Regions from separate parts of the Massilia sp. MP_M2 genome, predicted to be linked through region 2. Evidence: predicted binding sites of a transcription regulator. Region 2 holds the regulator's gene; the other holds the start of a gene.
What was found. The regulator FNR, encoded in region 2, switches genes on or off when oxygen is low (the NO sensors DNR and NnrR bind a similar motif). The targets are predictions, from matches to a motif close to TTGATNNNNATCAA.
Positions count from the first base shown of each region.

Region 1: the regulator FNR is predicted to act here: its motif matches at 1,577-1,590, upstream of RCH14_RS17530 (agglutinin biogenesis protein MshI).

Region 1 is NZ_JBCHJF010000008.1:202,478-210,981, reverse strand. Features, by position in the region: gene RCH14_RS17535 (PilN domain-containing protein) at 1-599, opposite strand, end outside; gene RCH14_RS17530 (agglutinin biogenesis protein MshI) at 596-1,528, opposite strand; gene RCH14_RS17525 (type II secretion system protein) at 1,734-2,198, opposite strand; gene RCH14_RS17520 (type II secretion system F family protein) at 2,472-3,710, opposite strand; gene RCH14_RS17515 (GspE/PulE family protein) at 3,729-5,432, opposite strand; gene RCH14_RS17510 (PEP-CTERM sorting domain-containing protein) at 5,702-6,514, opposite strand; gene RCH14_RS17505 (carboxy terminal-processing peptidase) at 6,874-8,504, opposite strand, start outside.
Region 2 is NZ_JBCHJF010000007.1:175,462-183,965, forward strand. Features, by position in the region: gene RCH14_RS16140 (DNA topoisomerase IB) at 1-1,012, shown strand, start outside; gene pncB (nicotinate phosphoribosyltransferase) at 1,034-2,221, opposite strand; gene RCH14_RS16150 (SET domain-containing protein-lysine N-methyltransferase) at 2,253-2,783, opposite strand; gene RCH14_RS16155 (AMP-binding protein) at 2,858-4,549, opposite strand; gene RCH14_RS16160 (hypothetical protein) at 4,709-4,981, shown strand; gene RCH14_RS16165 (SPFH domain-containing protein) at 5,083-5,976, shown strand; gene RCH14_RS16170 (hypothetical protein) at 5,989-6,183, shown strand; gene fnr (fumarate/nitrate reduction transcriptional regulator Fnr) at 6,227-6,988, shown strand; gene RCH14_RS16180 (PBP1A family penicillin-binding protein) at 7,150-8,504, shown strand, end outside.

The sequences.
Region 1 (8,504 bases), on a different contig from region 2:
GTCGCGGCCTGGCCGTCCGCGCCGGGCGCCGCTGCCGGCAGCGCCAGCGGCGCCGCTTCGCCGATCTGCAGGCTGGCGAACGACTTACCCTGCATCAAAGGCTCGCTCGTCAAGCGATTCAGGTAGCCCGGCACCAGCGCCGGATCGAGCGCGCGCCCGCGAATGCCGATCTGCGCGCCGCCCGCATCGACCGTCACGCCGGTCAGCCACAAACCCTGCATGCTCTGACGCGCGAGTGCCTTGAAGTAGCCGGCAAAGCCGTTCGTGTCACCCAGTTCGCCCCGTGCAAGCGCGCCCGACATGTGGCGCATGGCCACCAGCTTGCGGTCAGCGTCGATCAGTTGCCCATCCATCGTGGCGTCCTTCACGCGCGGCGCAAATTCAGCGTTGACGGCGGCCACGCGCGCCTGGCGCGCTTCCAGTTGACGCAGACCGGCATCGGCCTGCTGCTGCAATTGCCCGGTCTGCAGGCTCCCCAACAGCGCCAACCCTGCGATGCCAACAACGACCACGCCGGCGGCCAGCGCCAGCTGCGCCGCTGACAGCACGTGTTTTTGCGGCTGGAATGCGGGGTTGAACAGATTGATTTGCTGGCTCATGCGCCCTCCCCGTCGCGCAGCGCGGCGCCAAGCGCCAGGAAGAAGCGCTGCTGCTGCCCCAGATCGGCCAGCTCGGGCGTGCGCGCGAGGTCGAACAGGCTTGCCAGATTCAGCGTTTCGACCGGGGTGTAGAGGTTGCTCGACAGGTATTCGTCCAGCCCGACTACGGGCGATGGTCCCAGGATGAGCTTGGCGACGCTGATGAACGAATACTGGCGCTCGAAATGGTCGAGCGAGCGTTGCAGTTCGAGCGTGATCTTGTCGAAGCTCGCGTGCTTGCGGTCGTGGTCGGGCTCGAGCAGCTGCGCCAGCGTGACCTCGAAGCGGCGCGACAGGTACAGCTCGCCGCGGTACGACACCGTCAACAGGCCACCGTCGTCACCGAACGACAGCATGGCGATGCCGCGGCCTTCCGGCTCCAGCATGGCCGACACATTGCGCTGGGCCATTTCAGGGATATCGATCGCGGTCAGTTCGACCTTGGCGTCCAAAAACAGTTTCTGGCGCGGCGCGATGATGCTGTTTTTCGCCGCGATGACGAACACCGATTGCTGCGCGCGCGAGTTGGCGTCCAGCGCGATATCGAGCACGTCGATGGTGGCTTCGGCGGCAGGAAAGTCCAGAATATCTTTCAGACGCCAGCGCACGGCCGTTTTCATTTCATCGCGCGGCACGTTCGGGGCTTCGACGTTGAGAATCTGGTAATCACCGCCACGCAGTAACGTCGTGCAGTGACGCACACCCGCCTGGCCGTCGCGACCCGCTTTTTCGATGGTTTCGACACCGGAATTGCCTGGCAAAAATTGTGCGAAACGCACCAGTGGCTTGGCGTCGGGCGCACGCTGGATGCTCGTGATCGCGACGCCGTCGCGCCCAATGGCGACAGCAAGCCAGCCATCCTTTTTCTTCGCTCTTTTAAACAGACGCATGCAAACAGCCAGTGTTGATCGCAGAGTAAGTCGATACCGACGGAAGTCTTGATTATAGACAAGAGTGCCGCAAAGAATCACAAAATGTCGCCGTAGCGGCAAAGAAGCGCGCGCACTGTGGCGCAGATGCGCCGAAAAAGAAAATAGGCGCTGCTCGCGCAGCGCCTAGTTCATTCGACGCGGTGCCGTTTGATCACGCAACCGCTCAATCGCAGGTCACGCCTTGCAAGGTTGACAAGGTCGGCACGCCACCAGCGCCGGAAGGTGGCGTGTAGGTGATGAAGCAATTGGTCATCGACGTAGGAATGTTTTTTGGCTCGATTTTCAGTACGCCGCCCGTCGCGGTTGCCTTGTAATCGTCGCCCAGGCCAGCGGCAGTAGCGAAAGCCTCCGTCGCCGCTGGATAGCCGTTGGTGATGCCGACCGAGGTGCCGCCCTCGACGGTGAACGCCGTTTCATTCGGCGCCACCAGCGCGCGGCCATGCAGCATTGCCGACGATGCGCTCAGCGCGCCACGTGCTGCCTGCAGCGACGCCTTGCGGGCGTCGCCGCTCAAACCGGTAAATTTCGGCAAGGCGGTAGCGGCCAGGATGCCGAGGATGACGATCACGACGATCAGTTCGATCAGCGTGAAACCTGCTTGAGCTGCCTTGTTGAAACCTTTGTTCATCAGTTCTCTCCGAAGATATTGGGCGGACGTTCGAGCGTCCAGTGCTCACGCTGAGCTGCTTGCACCGTGGCGGCGCGCATGCGGATTCAAGTCACTTTAATTCCCCACACCATTATTGGCGCAAGGAAATATATGTCGCAATTCTACCGTGAACTGGTGAATTTCCTATGTCCGTGCAGCAAAACTTTCCAATGAATGCAAAGAAATAATGCTTTGCTGCATGCCTACAACACAAACCGCCAACAGCGACAACGGCCCGTCCGCCGGCGTCGCTCATTTGTTATGCAAGGCGGCATTTCCGAGATCCCAGATTGGCAGGAAAATACCCAGCGCCAGGACGAGGACCATCGCCCCAAGGAAGGAAATCAGGATTGGCTCGATCTGGCTCGACAGCGTCTTGAGTTCGTAATCGACTTCGCGCTCGTACATCTGCGCGATCTCGTCCATCAAGTCGTCGAGCGACCCGGTTTCTTCGCCCACCGCAACCATTTGCAGCACGATCGGCGTGAATACATTGGCGGCAGTCGAGGTGCGCAGGATGCTTTCACCGCGCTCGACGCCGTCACGCATCTGCTCGATCCGTGAACTCAGGTAAGCGTTGTCGGCAGTCTGCGAGACCACGGTCAGTGCCTGCACGATCGGCACGCCGCTGCGCATCGACAGCGCGAAGCTGCGCGCAAAGCGGGCCATGGTCGCCTTGTGGATGATCTTGCCGGCGATCGGCAAGCGCAATTTATACCGGTCCCAGGTCAGGCGCCCCTTCGGCGAGCGTGACCATGCCCGAAAGCCGAAGAAGGCCGCCACCGTGGCGCCCAGCAGCATCGGCCACCAGGCCACGGTGAATTCGGAGCTGGAAAGCAGCACCCGCGTCATCAATGGCAGCTCGGCGCCAAACGACTTGAACACGGCCGCAAATTTGGGAATGACAAACACGTTGACGACAACCATCGCCAGCACCATCGCAATCACGACAAAGGTCGGATAGCGCAGCGCCGTCTTGACGCGGTCGCGCATGTCGCGATCGAACTCGAGGTGATCGAACAGGCGCAGGAAAACCTCCTCCAGGCGCCCCGTCATCTCGCCGACCTTGACCATCGACAGGTAGAACGGTGTGAACACGGTGGGATGGCGCCCCATCGCGATGGACAGCTCGCGGCCGGCGTCGAGCGATTCGCGCAGATCCTTGATGATGCGCGCGAACGACGTGCTGATGGCCGATTCCTGCAGCCCGGCCAGGCCGCGCATGATCGGCACGCCGGATTTGAGCAGCGTGTAGATCTGCCTGCTGAACAGCTGCACGTCCATCGACGTGACCTTTTTTTCGAACAGGCGCTCGCGCCAGCCGGCGCCGCTGCCGCTGCCCGTCACACGCTTGTTGGTCACGCTGATCTCGAGCGGCGTCACGCCGCTGCCGAACAGCTGGTCGGCGACGGCGCCGCTGTCGACGCCTTCGAGCACGCCCTGCAGCAACTCGCCGCGTCCGTCGCGGCCTTTATAGGCAAAAAATGGCATGGTTTATCGGCCCTCGACTCAATCGTCGAACTGGTTACTGACCCGCATCGCCTCGGCGATCGTCGAGCGCCCCTGCACGGCCAGGCTCACCGCATGGCGGCGCAGCGTGTCGCCACGCATTTCGGCCTGGGCCACTTTCAGGAAATGCCCGGGATCGGGATGGTTGACGGCCTCGGTCACGGCGCGCGTCATTTCCAGCAATTCGTAGACGCCGGTGCGGCCCCGGTAGCCGGTGCCATTGCAATGCGAGCAACCCTTGCCGTGGAAGAAGCGTGTCGTCGCCGCCAGCTCCTTCAGTTCCGAGCGCAGCCACTCGACTTCGTTCGCGGCCGGCTGGTAGTCCACCGTGCAGCTCTCGCAGATCACGCGCACCAGGCGCTGGGCCAGCACGGCCTGCAGCGAGCCGCCGACCATGTAGCGCGGCACGCCCATGTCCATCAGGCGCAGCGGCGTGCTGGCGGCGTCGTTCGTGTGCAGCGTCGAGAGCACCAGGTGACCCGTCATGGCGGCGCGCAGGCCGATCTGCGCGGTTTCCTGGTCACGCATCTCGCCCACCAGCACGATGTCCGGGTCTTGCCGCAGCGCCGAGCGCAGCACGCGCGCAAAGGACAGTTCGATCTTGTCGTTGACCTGCACCTGATTGATACCCGAGAGACGGTACTCGACCGGGTCCTCGACCGTGATCAGTTTTTTCTCGACCGAGTTCAATTCGGCCAGCGCGCTGTAGAGCGTCGTCGTCTTGCCGCTACCCGTCGGCCCGGTGACCAGCACCAGTCCGTTGGGGCGCGCGACAATCGCGCGAAAGCGCTCGACCAGGCGCGCCGGCATGCCGATGGCGTCCAGGCGCAGCGTGGTGCCGCCCTGGTTCAGCAGACGCATGACGACCGATTCGCCGTACTGCGTCGGCATCGTCGAGATACGCACATCGATGCGCTGGTTGCGCACCTTGACGGCAAAGCGCCCATCCTGCGGCAGGCGTTTTTCGGAAATGTCCAGGTCGGCCATCAGCTTGAGGCGCAGCGCCAGCGGCGTGGCCACTTTCAGATCGGCCTCGGTTTGCAGATGCAGCAGGCCGTCGATACGGAAGCGGATCTGCAGGCGCCCGTCCTGCGGCTCGATGTGGATGTCCGACGCGCGCACCTGGGCGGCGTCATCGAACACCGATTGCAGCAACTTGACGATCGGCGCTTCTTCGAGGCCCGGATTGGCGGCCAGGGCGCCAAAGTCGATCGACACGTCGCTCAGGTCGGCCTCGACCTCGCGCGCCAAACCGGTGATCTCGCCGGTGCGGCGGTAGATGCGATCGATCGCGCCCAGCACCTCGGTCTCGTTGACCACGGCCAGCTCGACGCCCTTTTTGATCAGGCGCGCGATTTCGTCATAGGCGAACAGGTCGGTCGGATCGGACACGCCCACCAGCATGGCCTCGCCCCGGTCTTCCAGCACCAGCGCGCGAAAACGGCGCGCGGCCGTCTCCGGCAACAGCCGCACCAGATCGGCATTGATGTTATAGAACTTGAGATTGATGTACGGGATGTCGAGCTGGCGCGCCAGTGCGCCGGAAATCTGGTCCTCGGTGACAAAGCCGCTTTCAACGAAAACGCGCCCGAGCTTGCGACCGGTACGCTTCTGGTCGGCAAGGGCCTGTTGGAGTTGTTCTTCACTCAACAGCTTTTGCTGCATCAATACTTCGCCGAGACGCACTTTCTCTGGCCTTGCCATACCGTTCCTTGGTCAAATTCTTGCAGCGTTGATTCTATGCCAGAAAGAATATAAATTGACTCAAGGAATTAAAATGTGTCGGCTTTTGGCGTCAGTGTTGCTTACGATCGATGGCGAAACGACATCAAACCGCGCAATCCACGCATTCCAGACTGACAAACCCGGCGCCACGCCAACGGCGCCCCAAATGCACATGGCGCCAGACGAGGCTGGCGCCATGCTTTGTCGCGCGGGCATCGATACTGCCCCGCACTGCCTGTCAGGAACGCTTACTTGGCCTTGCGACGACGACCGATCATGCCCACGCCAGCCAGGCCGGCCAGCATCAGTGCGATCGTGCCCGGCTCAGGCACTTCGTTGATCTCGTCTGGCAGGACCTGGGCCGGATCGACGCCAGGCACGGCCGCGACCGGCTCCGTCACTGGCTGGGTCGCATCGCCACCGCCCGTCTCGCCCGTGCCAGGGGGCAAACTGACATCGACGTTGCCACTGCCACCGGCAGTTGGTGTGCCACCGTCGCCGGCGCCACTGCCGGTCGAGCCGCCGCCTGCCGAGCCACCAACCGCCGACCCACCACCTGCCGAGCCACCAGCCGTCGAGCCACCGCCCGAGGCGCTACCGCCACCGACTGCGGCGCCGCCGCCGGCAGTACCGCCAGCCGCAGGCGACGTCGCGCCGCTGCCGCTCTGGCCTGTTTGCCCCTGCACGATCTTGACGCCGTCGCCATCATTGATGACCGCGACCGAGTTGCCAAAGCGTGCCGCCAGCAGGCCGTTACCGGCGCTGAGCACATAGCTGGCATCGATGCCTTGCTGGACGAACAGTTTTTGTGCATCCGACTGCGAGAGGCTGGCGCTGGCTTTGCCGACGAGAACCGACGTCAGGTCCGTATTGGCACTATGTGCAATGCCGCCGACCAAGCTGACACCGCTACCGAATACACCGGAGCCGATGACACTGGAACCATTGCCTGCAGTCCAGCCGCTCTGAAACGCAGGCTGCGAGGCTGAAGAGACGACATCAGCCTGGGCTGCGCCGGCGGAGATCAGAAGCGAAGCAACAACAAGGTGGCGAATTGACATGAAAGTAACTCCTGGGAAAGTAAAAATTATTATTTTTGCAAGCACGAAGTCATCCTAGCATGCCTTATCGAAAGGCAACTGCTTCCACCAAACAAACCGTGCGCCCCACTTTCCGGAAGTATTTAGTTGATTTTGCCTATTTATTTAAATAACGTAGGCCGCAAACCAATTTTTTTCGCAATACTGAAAATAAAGCCGGCCGCTGCCATATTTGCAACTTCGATTCTTTAATGACAATTCTAGTATTATTTTGTCACCACCAACCTTCGCCACTGTGGTGCAAATGAAAAAAGGCTGCATCCCGACGGATGCAGCCTTGGTTTGACTGGCACGACACTGTCGCGCCAGGAACGTGATGCTTACTTGACGCTGGCGCTGGCGGCGCCGCCGGCAGGAGTGACCACGACCATATACGGCATGACGCGTGAGGCCATCCGTGCATCCGTCTTGAGCATCTCTACCTCATCAGCGAGGATATTGGCCGCCTCTTGCAGCATGACGTCCTTGGCATCCTTGGCCGCTTTTTCGGCTGCCAGTTCAGACTGCAGATTGCGCTCGTCCGCCTGCAGGCCGTCATCCTGACGCGGCGCACCGCGCACGGCGACCACTGTTTTCTTGGCCTTGGTCGGATCCGGCGCTTCGGCGCGCTTTTCCTTGCTGCCCGGACCGCTGGCAGGTTCGTCCGGCGTCACCGACGTGCCGCCCAGGCGGGCTTCACGCAGCTTCGAACGGGCATCCTGCGTATCGCGCTCCTTGCGGCGCACGGTTTCATTCAGCGAAATCACGTTTTCCTTGCGCAGCTTGAGCACTTCGGCGATGTCTTCCTGCAGGAACTGGAAGTCCTTGTCCTTGGCGATGCGCGCTTCATGACGTTGCTGCAGCGGCGCCACCAGTTCTTTCAGGTCGCCGGCCGGCATGTAGGTAGCAGGCTTGATCGCCACCCATGGCAGCGCGTTGTCGTACGACGATTCGCCAAAGCTGTCGAGGTCAGTCATGACGGGCAGCTTGATGTCCGGCGTCACGCCGCGCAACTGCGTGGTGCCACCATTGATGCGGAAGAACTGGGCGATCGTCATCTTGAGCTCGCCGTAGCGGGCTTTTTCACCCGGCGCGAAACGGTCGAGATCGATCAGCGTCTGGACCGTGCCCTTGCCGAAGCTCGGCTCGCCGATGACGAGGCCGCGACCGTAATCCTGGATCGCCGCCGCGAAAATCTCGGACGCCGAGGCCGAGCCACGGTTGATCAGCACGCCCATCGGGCCATCCCACGCCAGGCCGGCCTTGACGTCGCTTTCGACTTCGACGCGGCCTTCCGCCGTGCGCTGCATGACGACCGGGCCCTTGTCGATGAACAGACCCGTCAGTTCGACGGCCTCGGTCAGCGAACCGCCGCCGTTATTGCGCAAGTCGATCAGGACATTGTCGACCTTGTCTTTCTTGAGTTCGACCAGGATGCGCTCGACGTCGCGCGTGGCGCTGCGGAAGTCTTTTTCACCCTTGCGACGGCCTTCGAAGTCTTGATAGAAGGTCGGCAGCGCGATCACACCGATGCGGCGCTCGACACCGTTTTCCTTGACCTTGATGATCGACTTCTTGGCAGCCTGCTCTTCCATGCTGATCTTGTTGCGGACCATCGACACGCTCACGTGCTTGGCATCGACGCCGCCGTCGCCCGGGATCACGTCCAGGCGCACTGTCGTGCCCTTCTCGCCGCGCACCAGCGCGACCACATCATCCAGGCGCCAGCCGAGCACGTCGGTGAACGGTGCATTGCCCTGCGCGACGCCGACGATACGGTCACCAACCTTGAGCTTGCCGGACTTTTCGGCCGGGCTGCCAGGCACGACTTCGCGGATGACCGTGTAGTCGTCGCGCGACTGCAGCACGCAGCCGATGCCTTCGAGCGACAGGCGCATCGCGATATCGAAGTTGTCGGCCGAGCGCGGACCAAGGTAATTGGTGTGCGGCTCGATGGCGGTGGCATACGCGT
Region 2 (8,504 bases):
CGTCTGGATCTGCGCGCAGGCCAACGGTCACCTGCAGGCGACGGGGCGCGATGCGCGCGGCCGCAAACAATACCGCTACCACCCGAAATGGCGCACCGCGCGCGATGAAGTGAAGTACGAACGCATGCTCAAGTTCGGCGACGCGCTGCCGGCGATCCGCCACGAAGTCGACCGCGCCCTCAAGCTGCAGGGCTTGCCGCGCGAGAAAGTGCTGGCCACGATCGTCTACCTGCTCGAAGCGACGATGATGCGGGTCGGGAACGAGGAATACGCGCGCACCAACAAATCGTTTGGCCTGACGACGCTGCGCAACCGCCACGTGAAGGTCGATGGCAGCGACGTGCAATTCAGCTTCCGTGGCAAGAGCGGCGTTTACCACAAGGTCAAGGTGCACGACCGGCGCCTGGCTGGCATCGTCAAGCGCACGCGCGATCTGCCGGGCCAGGAACTGTTCCAGTACATCGACGAGGATGGCGAGACGCACAGCGTCGACTCCAGCGACGTCAACGACTACCTGCGCGCGATCACCGGCGAAGAATACACGGCCAAGGATTTCCGCACCTGGTCGGGCACCGTGCTGGCGGCGCTCGCCCTGCAGGAGTTTGAAAAATTCGACTCCGAGACGCAGGCCAAGAAGAACATCGTGCGCGCGATCGAGTCGGTGGCAGAAAAGCTCGGCAACACGCCGACGATCTGCCGCAAATGCTATGTGCACCCGGCCGTGCTGGACGCCTACCTCGAAGGGGCGCCGCTGCACGTCATGCGCGAACAAACCGAAAAGAAACTGGCTGAAGACCTGCACGCGCTGCAGCCCGAAGAAGCGGCCGTGCTGGCGATGCTGCAGCAGCGGCTAAAGTACGAAGAAGAAAAGCCGCCTGCGGCGCCGCGCAAGAAAGCGCCTGCAAAGGCTGCTACAAAGACTGCTGCAAAGACACGGGCGACGACGAAGAAGAAGACGGCGGCCAAGCGCGCTACGCCAAAGTCACGACGTCCCGCGCCGGCAGCAGCGTAGCGCAGCCCGGCCAGAGCCCGCCTATAACGGGTGGTTGAACACCTGGCGCAGGTAGGCGATGTACGTGACGTCGGTGCACTGCGACTTGCCCGGCTCGTCCGACAGCTTGGCCACCGGCTGGCCATTGCAGCGCACGAGCTTCATGACGATGTTGATCGACGGGAAAGGCGTGTCGTTGGTCAGCTTGGTGCCGATGCCGAAGCCCGTCATCACGCGGTCGGCAAAATGCCGGTACAGGCTCAAGGCCTTGGGAATGGTCAGCGCATCCGAGAACACGAGGCGTTTGGTGCGTGCATTGATGCGCAGGCGCGCGTAATGGGCCAGCGCCTTTTCGCCCCACACGAACGGGTCGCCCGAGTCGTGGCGCAAGCCGTCGAACAGCTTGGCGAAGTACAGGTCGAAGTCGGCCAAAAACGCATCCATGCCGACGACATCGGTCAGCGCCGTGCCCAGGTCGCCACGGTATTCCTGCACCCAGTTCTCGAGCGCCGCGCTCTGAAAGTCGACCAGGCGCGTGCCGAAGGCCTGGTGCGCCTGCAGGTATTCATGCGCCATCGTGCCAATCGGGACCAGGTTGAATTTGTAGGCCAAATAAACGTTTGAGGTGCCCTTGAAATACACCGGCAGCTCGCGCGCCAGCGTCTGGACCACTTCGTCGTGCCATCCGCCCGAGAAGCGGCGGCGCACGCCGAAATCGAAGAACTCGAACGGGTTGGCGCGTGGGGCTTCTTCACCGAAGGCGCGCAGCTCGTCGATCTTCTGGCGCAGGCGCAGGCGTGCTTCGGCCATGGCCTCGGCCTGGTCGAAGCGGCGGAAATACAGCTCGTTGACGATGTAGAGCACGAAGATCTCGTACCCCATCACGTGCACCAAAGGGCCACTGGCGCGGATGCGCAGGTGCGGACCGTCGGTCGTGACCTCGATGAACTTGCGCTGGAAGCGAAACAGCGTGAGGAAGTCGGCGAAGTCGCCCTTGATGAAGCGCAGTGCGCGCAGGTAGGCAACTTCGTGCTCGGTAAACATCATCGAGCACAGGTGATCGAGCTCGCGTTCGATGTCTTCCTTGAGCTCTGCCAGCGGATAGGCCGGCTCGTTACGGCAGCGGAATTCGTACTCGCCCGTCGCGCCCGGGTGGCTGTGAAGCAAAGCCTGCCACATCGTGAATTTGTACAGGTCAGTCTCAAGCAGACTACGAACTACTGGTTTCATCGTTGCTCCAGGTCGATGATGGGGGCGTGGTTTATTTGCCGGCGGCCGACGTGCGGGCGCGGCGCTTTGGCGCAAGCATCGTGCCCGTGCAGCCGGGCGTACCGCAGCGGCAGGCGAACACTTTCTTGAGCTTGGGCGTGTGGCGCTCATCGTAGATCAGGGCGTAATTGTAGTTGAGCTCTTCACCGGCGTCGATGTCGTGCAGCGCGTGGATATAGACCTTGCCTTCATCTTCGTACGCTTCGCAGTTGGGCGAACAGGCATGGTTGATCCAGCGCGCCTCGTTGCCGCGCCGGCCGCCGTCAATCACGCGGCCGTCGGCCAGGCTGAAATAGAACGTGTGGTTGACCGGGCCGCCGGCTTTCTCGGCGCGCTCGGTTGCGAGGTCCCAGCTGATGCGTTCACCGCGGTACTCGATGATGCGCTCGCCCGCCGCGATGGGCTTCTTGGCGAAGACGCCGTTACCGTGGATCGGCGACTGGCGCACTTCGTACGACGGGCCGGTGTCGGCGGTGGCGGTGGCGGTGTCAGTCGGCGTGGTTGGGGTTCGCTGGGTGGTCATCAAGGTGGCGAATGGACGAGAAAAAAGAGAGCGCTCATTATGGCCGCTTTCGCCCGAAACGCCACGCACTTGCGCTACACGGGAAAATCCTCCTCGCGGTATTCGGGCGCATCACCCGCGTCGCCGGTCCGCCCTGCTTCTTCGCGCCGCAACTCGACGCGCCGGATCTTGCCCGAGATGGTCTTGGGCAGTTCGCGAAACGTGATGCGCCGGATCCGCTTGTACGGCGCCAGCCGCGCGCGGCTGAAAGCGAACAAGGCGGCCGCCATCTCGCGGCTCGGGGCGACGCCGGCGCGCAGCGTGACGAAGGCCTTCGGCACCGACAGCCGCAGCGGGTCGGGACTGGGCACGATCGCCGCTTCGAGCACGCTCTCGTGTTCGATCAGGACGCTCTCGAGCTCGAAGGGGCTGATGCGGTAATCGGCCGACTTGAACACGTCGTCGTTGCGGCCCACGTAAAAGTAGTAGCCGTCGCTGTCGATCGCCGCCGTGTCGCCCGTGTGGTAGTGGCCGGCGCGCATGACGTCGCGCGTCTTGTCGGCGTCGCCCTCGTACCCCGCCATCAGGCCGACCGGATTGGCGGCCAGTGCCACCGCGATCTCGCCTTCGGTGGCCGGTGCGTCATCGATGTCGAGCAGCGCGATGCGGTAGCCCGGCAGCGCGCGGCCCATCGAGCCGGGCTTGAGCCGCTGGCCAGGGGAGTTCCCGATCTGGCAAGTGGTCTCGGACTGGCCGAAGCCGTCGCGGATGCGGATGCCCCAGGCGCGCTCGACCTGCTCGATGACTTCGGGGTTGAGCGGCTCGCCCGCGCCCACCAGTTCGCGCAAGGCCGGCTTGCAGGCCGCCAGGTCTTCCTTGATCAGCATGCGCCAGACCGTCGGCGGCGCGCACAGCGACGTCACGCCGCAGCGCTCGATCACGTTCAGCACCGCGGTGCCGGCGAAGCGTTCGTAGTTGTAGACGAATACGGTGGCGCCGGCATTCCACGGCGCGAAGAAACAGCTCCAGGCATGCTTGGCCCAGCCGGGCGAACTGATATTCCAGTGGATGTCGCCCGCCTGCAGGCCGATCCAGTACATCGTCGACAAGTGGCCGACGGGGTAGCTCTGGTGCGTATGCAGCACGAGTTTCGGCCGCGCCGTGGTCCCGGACGTGAAGTACAGCAGCAGCGGATCGGTGGCCAGCGTCTCGCCCTCGGGCACGAACACGCTCACGACGGCGTGGCTGGCGGCGTAGTCATGCCAGCCATCAGTACTGCCTTGGTGCGCGCCGCCCACCGCGATGCGGGTGAAGCTGCCGGGCAGCGCGGCGAACTTGTGCGTCTCGGACGCCTGCACGATCACGTGCCTGACGGCGCCGCGCGTGATCCGGTCAGCCAGGTCGTCGCCGGCGAGCAGCATCGTCGTGGGCACCAGCACGGCGCCCAGCTTGATCCCGGCCAGCATGACTTCCCACAGCTCGACCCGATTCGGCAGCATCAACAGCACCCGGTCGCCGCGCCGCACGCCGCAGTTGCGCAGGTATTCGGCCACCTGGCTCGAACGGGCGGCCATGTCGGCGAACGTGATCTTGTGCTCGGCGCCGTCTTCATCGACGACCCAGAGCGCAATACGGTGGTTATCCCGGGCCTGGTGGTCGAAGAAGTCGAGCGCCCAGTTGAAGGTGGACAGCTGCGGCGGCTGGTAGTCGCGATAGGCGGTGTCGTAGTCGAGCCGGTGCTGCTGGAGGAAGTCGCGCGCCTGCACAAAGCGCTGGTTGGGCGTCATGGTGGTCTCCTGTTCAGGTTGCAGGGGCAGGCTGCGCGGCGGCGCGCCTGCTGTCGTGCTGCGACGCCCATCATGCCACCAAATGCGCGCCGCTTGCCAATTCGCGATGGCGGCCCGTTTCGAGAGTAGAATTCGGCTCCAACAAACTAAAGGCACGTGATGAAAAAGACTGACATGGCAAAAGGCGACGCCAAAAAAATTCAAGGCCAGATGGCTGCCCGGGGCGCTGTCATCGGCGCGCCCGCCAAGGATGCGGCGCCGGATCGCCGCGAACAGCGCGAACGTGACCGCGCGCTGGGACTGGTGCCGTTCGCCGTCAAACTCAACAGCGATCTGGTGGCGCAGCTGCAAACGCTGAGCAAAGAGCGCGACAGCGAGCTCAATGCGCTGGTGGCCCAGCTGCTGCAAAAGGGCCTGGCCGACCAAGCCTGATCCGCCGTATCGGGGCGTTCACCAAATCGCTTGACAATACTTTCTGGCAATCCTAAAGTGATATCACTTTGATGTCACAGCCACCCAGAAGAGGTCCAAGCATGAACGCATCGCACACCCGCCGTGAAAAGGCGTTTTCGTCCGCGAATGGCTACCTGGCCGCTTGCGCCGGCATCGTTTTCCTGCTGGGTGCGGCGTACCTGTTCAAGACCGGGGTCGAGACGCCCGACGGCTTGTTTCTGCTGGGCGCAGTCGCGCTGGGACTGGCCGGTCTGCTGTGCCTGACCGGCCTGTTCATGCTGCAGCCGAACGAGAGCGCGATCCTGACCCTGTTCGGCAAGTACATCGGCACCGACCGCAGCGAAGGTCTGCGCTGGGCCTTCCCGTTGTACGTCAAACGGCGCCTGTCGCTGCGCGCCCGCAACTTCACTGCCCCCACGCTGAAGGTCAACGACAAGCGCGGCAACCCGGTGGAAATCAGCGCGGCCGTCGTCTGGCGCGTGCGCGACACTGCGCAGGCCGTGTTCGAAGTCGACGATTTCGAGCGCTACGTGTCGATCCAGGCCGAAGCGGCGCTGCGACACCTGGCCTCGCAATACGCCTACGACGAAGGCGAGGATCTGCCGCAAGGCGAAACCACGCTGCGCGCCGGCATGGACGTCGTTGCCGACGCCCTCAAGACCGAGCTGCAGGCGCGCTTTGAAGCGGCCGGCGTCGAGGTGCTCGACGCCAAGCTGACCCACCTGGCCTACGCCGCCGAGATCGCCCAGGTCATGCTGCGGCGCCAGCAGGCCGAAGCCATCATCAGCGCCCGCAGCAAGATCGTGCATGGCGCCGTGAGCATGGTCGAAGCGGCCCTCAAAGGCTTGTCGGAGCGCGGCATCGTCGAGCTGGACGACGAGCGCAAGGCGGCGATGGTCAGCAATCTGCTCGTGGTACTGTGCTCCGACAAGGAAACGCAACCGATCATCAACACGGGCACGCTGTACAACTAGCGGCCGACCAGTATGGCAAGTCCAGGAAAAAAAGCGTTCGCGCTACGGATCGACCCGGCGCTGTGGGATGAACTGCAGCGTCTGGCCGCGCGCGACCTGCGCAGCGTGAACGCGGAGATCGAATTCCTGCTGCGCGAAGGCCTGGCCCGGCGCGGCATGAAACCGGCCGCGCCAAAAAGCCACAGCGATACTGACGGGGAAAGCTGACAGCAGGACTATAATCGGGGTTGAACCTCTGCCGGCCTATCCGATGATCCCCGCCCCACCCGCCCCGTCTGCACCGCTCGTCAACATCCAGGCGCTCAAGTCCTGCGCCGCGTGCAGCATGCACCAGCTGTGTCTTCCGATGGGCCTGGAAGACGCCGATATCGTCCGCCTCGACCAGATCATCGGCCGGCGCCGGCGGCTGGCGCGCGACGAGCGCCTGTACGGGGTGGGCGAGCCGTTTCGCAATCTGTATGCGGTGCGCTTCGGCCACTTCAAGACCTTCCAGGTCAACGCCGCCGGCGAAGCCCAGATCACCGGCTTCCAGATGGCCGGCGAATTGCTGGGCATGGACGCGATCAGCGGCACCCACCATTGCGACGCCGTCGCGCTCGAAGACAGTGAAGTGTGCGAGATCCCGTTCGTGCGGCTCGAAGAACTGTTCGGCGAAGTGCCGGCGCTGCTGCGCCATTTTCACCGCATCATGAGCCAGGAAATCACGCGCGAGCAGAACGTCATGCTCTTGCTCGGCAATATGCGCGCCGAGCAGCGCTTCGCCGTCTTCCTCGTCAACCTGTCGGCGCGCTACGCGGCGCGCGGTTATTCAAGCACCCAGTTCCAGCTGCGCATGTCGCGCGAAGACATCGGCAACTACCTGGGCCTGACCATCGAGAGCATCAGCCGGCTGCTGTCGCGCTTCAAGAAACAGGGTTGGCTCGGGGTCGACAAGCGCGAGCTGACGCTGCTCGATCCGGCCAAGCTCAAGGCGCTGGCGGCGGGGACGGATGTGTGCAGTCCGATGGCGTAATGCGGGCGATCGCAGCAGGTAGCGCCCGGCGCACCCTGGTGGCGCAAGCAGCAGTACCCGGTTTCAAAGCCAGCAGGCGCAGCCAGGCGGACGTAAGATCGGCATCGAATCGTCGTGACAATTCGTCGACGATGCCCTGACTACCTACCTGACCAGTTGCCATGATCCCTGCCCGCCCGTTTCTGCCCTCCCTGTTGTCTGCGCCGTTGTTTGCGCTGTTTTTCGCTGCCCCGCTTCCGGTGGCGGCATCGATCCTGCCGGACGTGCCGGACATCAGCGCCGTCACCGACTACCGCCCGAAGATTCCGCTGCGCGTCTACAGCGCCGACCAGGTGCTGATCGGCGAATTCGGCGCCGAGCGGCGCGACTTTGTGCAGATCGCGAAGGTGCCCGCGCTGATGAAGACCGCCGTGCTGGCCATCGAAGACACGCGCTTCTACGAGCATGGTGGCATCGACTGGATCCGCGCCCTGGGCGCGGCCAAGGCCAATATCACCGACTTCGGCAGCCAGGGCGCGTCGACCATCACGATGCAGGTGGCGCGCAACTTCTTTCTGTCGCGCGACAAGACCCTGCCGCGCAAGCTCACTGAAATCGCGCTGGCCTACAAGATCGAAAAGGCGCTGACCAAGGACCAGATTCTCGAGGTCTACCTGAACCAGATCTATCTGGGCCAGCGTTCCTACGGCTTTTCCAGCGCGGCGCGCACCTACTTCGGCAAATCGCTGAACGAACTGACGCTGGCGCAAACAGCGATGCTCGCCGGCCTGCCGCAGAATCCGTCGAGCAGCAATCCGGTCACGAACCCGGCGGCGGCAAAGAAGCGCCAGCACACGGTCCTGCGCCGCATGTTCGAGCTGAAAGCGATCACCGAGCCACAGTACCGGCGCGCGCTGGCCGAACCATTGACGCTCAAGCGTGACGGCGCCGGCTACGGCGGGCGCGCCGCCTGGGTCGCCGAGATCACGCGCCAAGCCGTGCATACCCGCTTTGGCGCCGCGGCCTATGAACGGGGGATCACGGTGACGACGACCGTCATCGCCGCCGAGCAGGAGGCAGCCTGGGATTCGGTGCGCCGCAACGTCGTGGCGTACGACCGGCGCCACGGCTACCGCGGCCCCGAGACGCGCATCACGCTGCCCGCGGCAGGCGACGCGCGTGACGATGCGGTGGCCGCCGCGCTGCAGAAACGCCCGGCCGTGGACGGCTTCGTGCCCGCCGTCGTCGTGAGCGCTTCGGCCAGGCGCGTACGGGCTGCCACGACGGGCGGCGAGACGATCGAGATCACCGGCGCTGGCCTGCGTTTTGCTGCAGGTGCGCTGGCGCCTGCCGCGAAGGCCGGCCTCAAGCTCTCGCCTGGCGCCGTCATCCGCTTGAGCAAAGCGCAAGGCGACTGGGCCATCACGCAACTGCCCGAAGTGGCGGCCGCATTCGTCGCGGTCGATGCCGGGACGGGCGCCTACCGCGCGCTGGTCGGCGGCTTCGACTTCGGGCTGCACAAGTTCAACCACGTGAC